Regions from separate parts of the Marinobacter sp. MBR-105 genome, predicted to be linked through region 2. Evidence: predicted binding sites of a transcription regulator. Region 2 holds the regulator's gene; the other holds the start of a gene.
The links. Region 2 encodes FliA, which starts transcription of late flagellar genes. Its sites were predicted from a motif close to CTAAAGTTTNNNNNNNNNNNGCCGNTAA; they were not measured.
Positions count from the first base shown of each region.

Region 1 (3,275 bases), on a different contig from region 2:
GGAACGCAGTCATTGGGCGGAGCTGGCCGTGTATGCCGACCCGGTAATGATGCTGGTGATTTCGGTCTACTTTATGACGGTGCCGGTGAAGATGGTTCTGGAGTCAGTTCGGGAGCTGTTGCTGGCGGCACCGAAAGACGATGCACTGGACGACATCCATGAGACCCTGGAAGACCTGGGCCTGAATCCGGAACAGGTCCGGGTGGCCAAGCTCGGCCCGAACCTTCTTCTTGAGGCCTCAGACGTTCAGTCCACCCATAGCCAGTATTTGCCTGCGGGTATTGGCTTTCTCTTGCTCAAGTTTGCCAGTCAGTGACACCCCGTCGCACTCCGGATGGTCGGCGAGGAATCGTCGGGTCAGCTCGATCTGGACATGCAGATCCTGGAAACGGCCGTACAGATCCTGTCGCTGGCGTAGCTCTTTCCGGAATGGCTTGCTGTACCGGGCATCCAGTTCCAGAAGATAGCGGATACGCTTGAGGTTCTTGCGCAGCTGGTGCAGGGCTTCATCCGGAGCGGTGTGCAGCAGTTCTGCGGTTTTTCGGTTGAACTGCTTCAGGCGGCGGTTTGTCGCGGCCTGGATGTCTTTTTTCCGCAGGTTTGCAGCCAGCTTATGAAAAGATTTGGACTCAATATAGTCTTGCCAGCGCGACAGGCTTTGCTGGTAGCGTTTCTGGCCAAGGCGTTTGGCCAGTTTGCGCTGTGCTTTAGATGCCCTGAGCCGCGCCCAGTCGGTCAGCGTGGTGCAGAGTTGTGGGTTGTCGTGGCACAGCTCGGGGATATCCTGAAGAAATACGTGCAGATCCCGCAGGGCGCTGGTGGCCCGGGCATGTCGCTTCAGTTCTCGGATATGCTCCTGTAGTTGGCGATCGCCGGTAATCTCGGCCAGGGGTTCGGCAATGGCCCGACTGCGGCGAAGGGCAATGCGGTATTGGTGCAGGAATTCGTCATCCAGCCCCAGCATCACCCCAGGGGTCAGAAGTTCCAACTGGTTGTTCAGCTGCTGTAAAACCTCCGGGAGCGTGTTCTGGTCCAGATCAGTGGCGTCGGGACTGGCTTTTCGGTTCTTGCGCCGGAATTCGTTGTAACTGAAATCACGAGGCGTCAGGAAGGTTTCCAGTGCACCCTTGTTTTTGTCCACTTTCTTCCAGTGCCTTACCGGCAGCCGGATCTCCAGGATACTGGCGGTTGGCAATTCGAACGGAGCCTGGGGTACCAGAAAGGCGGCCAGTTCGAGTAATGCCGGGTTGTGGCCGATGAGGGTGATGCGGTTCTGAGCGTTATCCAGATTCTGCAGCCAGCGTAATAGACGCCGGAAGTCGAAGGTGTAAAGCTCGTTTTCGGTGCGGACATGGGCCGGCTGGTCGTTGACGCTGAGTGCACCTGCCAGCGTTTGCTGGGCTCGCACAGCGGGGCTTGCATAAATGGCACCGGACAGCGCGCCCAGGCATTTCATTGCCCGCGCGAGCGGCGCAAGCTGGCTTTGGCCTCTGTCATTCAGTGGGCGTTCCTGGTCGCAGAGGCTGTCGTCGTTCCAGCTCGATTTGGCGTGGCGGATAAGAAAAAGCCGTTTCATGCATGCTTGCTCATGAGCTGAATGTTCAGACCTTAGTCTGACACAGCCTCAAGTCGTTTACATGACGGCCGATACGTATTTAGACGTATGACACTGATATGACGGGCTTGTTTACATAAAAACCTGTTCCTGACCTGCGTTTGGTATACAGCTTTTAACAAACTGCAACGGAGTGCGGGTTGCGTTTGTGCATAATCAAAGGATTACAAGAAATGACCCCGGAGCGAAGACCATGACCTTCATGAGCAACCTGACCATCAGAACACGGCTTCTGATTGGTGTATTGGTGCCTGTACTGATTACGGCTGGAACAGTTGCATGGATTACGGCGAACCAGATCCGGGCCAATGGAGAGGCAGAGTTGCAACGCCTCGAGCAGGAACTGTTGGAAGCGCGCAAGGAAGGTTTGAAAAATCTGGTTGAAACCGCGAAATCCGTGGTGCTTGAGGCCAAGTCCACTCCCGGTTTTTCGGAGCAGGAGGCGCAGGAAGAGGCGCGAGAGCGGTTGCGGTCAATCAAGTTCGGTCAGAACAACTATGTCTTCGCCTACGATCGCAGTCTGTTCAATCTCGCCTATGCACCGGACCCCTCCAAGGAAGGCCCGACTACCAATCCGAACACCCAAAAGCTGGTTCGCGGGTTGTTTGACGCGACAGGTGACGATGGCTTCATGCCTTATGAGTGGACCAACCCTGCTACCGGCCAGGTGGAACCGAAAGTCTCCTACTCCACTATCATTCCGGGCTGGGACTGGATGATAGGTTCCGGCGTGTATGTAACCGATGTTCAGAGAGCGGTGGCCGCTGCCCGGCAAGAAATCGATGCAACCATGACGTCTGCTATGGGCTTCATTTTACTGCTGACCATTGTGGTGGTGGTGATTTCGTTGGTAATCGGGTTGGTCATTGGCCGCACCGTGACTGCGCCGCTGAACAAGGTCAGCGACATGATGCGGGAGATTGCCGACGGTGAGGGCGACCTGCGCCAGCGCCTGCCGGAAGATGGTAAAGATGAGCTGGCCGTTCTGGGCCGCCGCTTCAACCACTTCGTCATCAAGATTCAGGACACCATCCGTGAGGTCGGCTCTACCACCGACCAGGTGGCTTCGGCGGCTGAAGAACTCAGCCGGGTGGCGAATGAAACCCGCCAGTCGGTTCAGGAGCAGGGTTCGGAAACCGACCAGATTGCTTCGGCCATCAACGAAATGGCGGCAACGATTCAGCAAATCTCCGGCAATGCCAATGAGGTGGAAGGCGCAGCTTCCGATGCGGACCGCATGGCCAAAGAGGGTGGCGAGACCATTAATAGCGCTCAGGGGGCGGTCAATCAGCTGTCCCAGGAAATGGAAGACACCGCTCGCAGCATCAATGCCCTGGCCGAGAAGTCGAACGATATTCAGCAGGTGCTGGATGTGATTCACGCGGTTACTGAGCAGACCAACCTGCTGGCCCTGAACGCTGCCATTGAGGCAGCCCGGGCCGGCGAGCACGGTCGCGGTTTCTCGGTGGTTGCCGACGAAGTGCGCCAGCTGGCCAAGCGGTCAGCGGAATCGGCTGATCAGATCCGGGAAATGATTGATGGCTTTGTGGCGGAGTCCAAGGCTTCGGTGGAACGTATGAACAACTCCCGCAAGAGCTCGGAGGCGACGGTTGAACGCATCAATCATGCCACCAGTGCACTGAACACCATCGTGACGTCA
Region 1 is NZ_JBRJHG010000011.1:84,794-88,068, reverse strand. It holds gene ACSSVV_RS13695 (cation diffusion facilitator family transporter) at 1-316, shown strand, start outside; gene ACSSVV_RS13690 (CHAD domain-containing protein) at 239-1,576, opposite strand; gene ACSSVV_RS13685 (methyl-accepting chemotaxis protein) at 1,809-3,275, shown strand, end outside.
Region 1: ACSSVV_RS13685 (methyl-accepting chemotaxis protein) is a predicted target of FliA. The motif match lies at 1,624-1,651, and genes of this name have one in related genera.

Region 2 (3,275 bases):
CTGGTCGGGCCAACCGGGTCTGGCAAAACCACCACCATTGGCAAGCTGGCGGCCCGCTACGTCCTTGAGCATGGTCCGGATTCGTTGGCACTGGTGACCACCGACCGCTATCGTGTGGCCGCTCATGAACAGCTCTTCGTGTTCGGCCGCATCCTGAATGTGCCCGTGCGTGTGGTGGATGAGAGCCATTCCCTGGATGACATTCTTGATGAGTTATCGGATCGACACCTGGTGCTGATTGACACTGCCGGCCTGACCAGTGCCGACCGCGGTTACCAGGAACAACTGGCGGAGTTGGCTCGCAGCGATCACAATATCCGTACACATCTGGTGGTCTCCGCCACCAGTCAGCCACGTATCATGAAATCCGTGTGGCATTGCTATAAGATGGCAAGCCTTGCAGGCTGCATCATGACCAAGATTGATGAGGCCCTGACCCTGGGCGAAGCGCTCGGGTTCGTTATGGAGACCAGCTTACCGGTGGCCTGGTACACCGATGGCCAGAAGATACCGGAAGATCTCCAGAGGGCGGAGGCCATTCCGTTAGTGCGCCTGGGCGTAGAACGGCTTAAGGCCGTGCAGAGCGCACAGACAGTCGCCGAAGGTGCCTGAGCCTCGTTGGCGACCAGAATAAAACACCGGCACGCGTGCCCGTACAAGAACGTAGTAAGAGACTGATAACAGTATGAGCAGACCACATCCGGTTCAGGTGATTGCGGTTTCCGGCGGCAAGGGCGGTGTCGGCAAGAGCAATGTTTCGGTCAATCTCGGTATCGCCCTGGCCCAGAAGGGGCGCCGGGTTGTCTTGCTGGACGCGGATCTCGGGCTCGCCAACATCGATGTGTTGCTCGGCATTACCGCCAATCGAAATCTTCAAGACGTACTCAGCGGCGATTGTGATCTGAAAGACGTGCTGGTGAATGGCCCTGGCGGTATCAAGATTGTACCGGCTTCCTCCGGCACCCAGCGTATGACCCAACTCAGCGCCATGGAACATGCCGGCCTGATCAACGCTTTCAGTGAGCTGGGCGACCAGATTGACGTCCTGATTGTGGATACCGCCGCAGGTATTTCTGAATCGGTGGTCAGCTTCCTCAGGGCCTCGCAGGAACTTCTGCTGGTGGTCTGCGACGAACCTACTTCCATTACCGATGCCTACGCGCTGATCAAACTGATGAACCGGGATTATGGCACCAACCGCTTCCGTATCCTGGCAAACCAGGTCCGCAATGAGCAGGAAGGCCGCCATCTGTTTGAAAAACTGACCCGGGTCACCGAGCGTTTTCTGGATGTGGCACTACAATATGTAGGTATCGTGCCTTACGACGAGGCCGTCAAGAAAGCCGTCCAAAGACAGAAAGCGGTATTGGATGCCTATCCGAGGGCGAAAGCCTCGCTGGCTATCCGGGCTCTGGCCGAAAAAGTGGACAGTTGGCCTTTGCCGTCCTCTCCCAGGGGGCATCTCGAGTTCTTCGTGGAGCGGCTCGTCGAAGTCTGATCTGAATCCAGTCCTACAAGAAAACCGGATACATGACATTGGCGAAAAATCTGGGAATTTACCATCAGGCCGGCGCCAGGAGCCCTTCAGCCCTGATTGAAGAGCATGCGCCGCTGGTCAAGAAAATCGCCCTTCATCTCATGGCCCGACTGCCCGCATCGGTGCAGCTCGAAGACCTTATGCAGGCCGGTATGATTGGCCTGCTGGAGGCTGCGCAGCGCTACTCTTCAGGCAAGGGCGCCACCTTTGAAACCTATGCCGGCATTCGCATCCGTGGCGCCATGGTGGACGAAATCCGCAAAGGCGACTGGGTGCCCCGCTCAGTGCATCGTAATGCCCGGCGAATCGCCAGTGCCATCAAACAAGTGGAAGATCGTACCGGGCGCGAGGCCCAGGATGCTGAAGTGGCCGAAGAGCTCGGCATTGGTCTGGACGAATATCACGCCTCACTGGCCGACGCTAACAGCGGTCGACTTTTTAGCCTTGATGAGCTCAATGAATCCGGCGAGCTGCCGATAGAAGAACCAGAGGCCAGTGAGAATCCACTGGACGGTATTGCTTCCGGCGCTTTCCAGCGCAGTCTGGCGGACGCCATCGAGCAATTGCCTGAGCGCGAAAAGCTGGTGTTGAGCCTGTACTACCAGGAAGAGCTCAACCTCAAGGAAATCGGCGCGGTACTTGGGGTCAGTGAGAGTCGGGTAAGCCAGATTCACAGCCAGGCGGCGTTGCGACTTCGCAGCCGGCTGGCCGAGTGGCGGGATGGTGACAACGACTGATCGGCCAGGTGCTGTGTTTCTCTCTCAGCAAGCTGTGTAGCTTTTGGTAAACGATGCTTTACAACGTGCGCAAACACCACACAATAAGCGCTTAAGGTAGCAGCCTGCTAGACTTCCAAAAGGCTGAATGAATTCCGGGTGTTACTGACTGGAGGTCCCATTGGACAAGAACATGAAAATTCTCATTGTGGATGACTTCTCCACAATGCGACGCATCATCAAAAACCTGCTGCGAGATCTCGGCTTCACCAATACGGATGAAGCAGACGATGGCAACACCGCGTTGCCCATGCTCCGAAGCGGCAAGTATGACTTCCTGGTGACTGACTGGAACATGCCCGGCATGTCGGGCTTTGACCTTCTGAAGGCTGTCCGTGCTGATGAAAACCTGAAGAACCTGCCGGTTCTGATGGTAACGGCAGAGGCTAAGCGGGACCAGATCGTGGCTGCGGCTCAGGCCGGGGTGAACGGGTATGTGGTCAAGCCTTTCACGGCAGCCGTGCTGAAGGAAAAGATCGAGAAAATCTTCGAACGAATCCAGTAACCAGAGGTCGGATGGCTCGCCATGAGTGATACCAAACAGAACCATCAGGGCCTTGATCCGGAGGTGGCGGAGAAGCTTCAAAAGCAGGCCTCCGACCTGGCCGAGAATGTAAACGCCGGGAATTATGCCAAGGCGATGACCCTGATCAATGAACTGAGCGAGGTTCGCGATCAGAGTCTGTATCGGGAAGTGGGGCGACTGACCCGCAGCCTCCATGAGGCAATCCGGAACTTCCAGATAGACCCGCGTAATGCCGAGCAGAAAGAAGTGCTGTCGAAGATGAGCGACGCTTCTGACCGTCTGGCCTATGTGGTTCAGATGACCAGCCAGGCGGCGAACCGCACCATGGATCTGGTTGAGGAAAGCATGCCGGTGGCTCACGCCATGCGGGATGAAGCGGTTTCCCTGCGGGATGAGTGGCAGCGTCTGCGCCGTCGTGAAATGGAGCCTGCGGAGT
Region 2 is NZ_JBRJHG010000001.1:545,929-549,203, reverse strand. It holds gene flhF (flagellar biosynthesis protein FlhF) at 1-612, shown strand, start outside; gene ACSSVV_RS02645 (MinD/ParA family protein) at 686-1,498, shown strand; gene ACSSVV_RS02640 (RNA polymerase sigma factor FliA) at 1,531-2,274, shown strand; gene cheY (chemotaxis response regulator CheY) at 2,435-2,818, shown strand; gene ACSSVV_RS02630 (protein phosphatase CheZ) at 2,840-3,275, shown strand, end outside.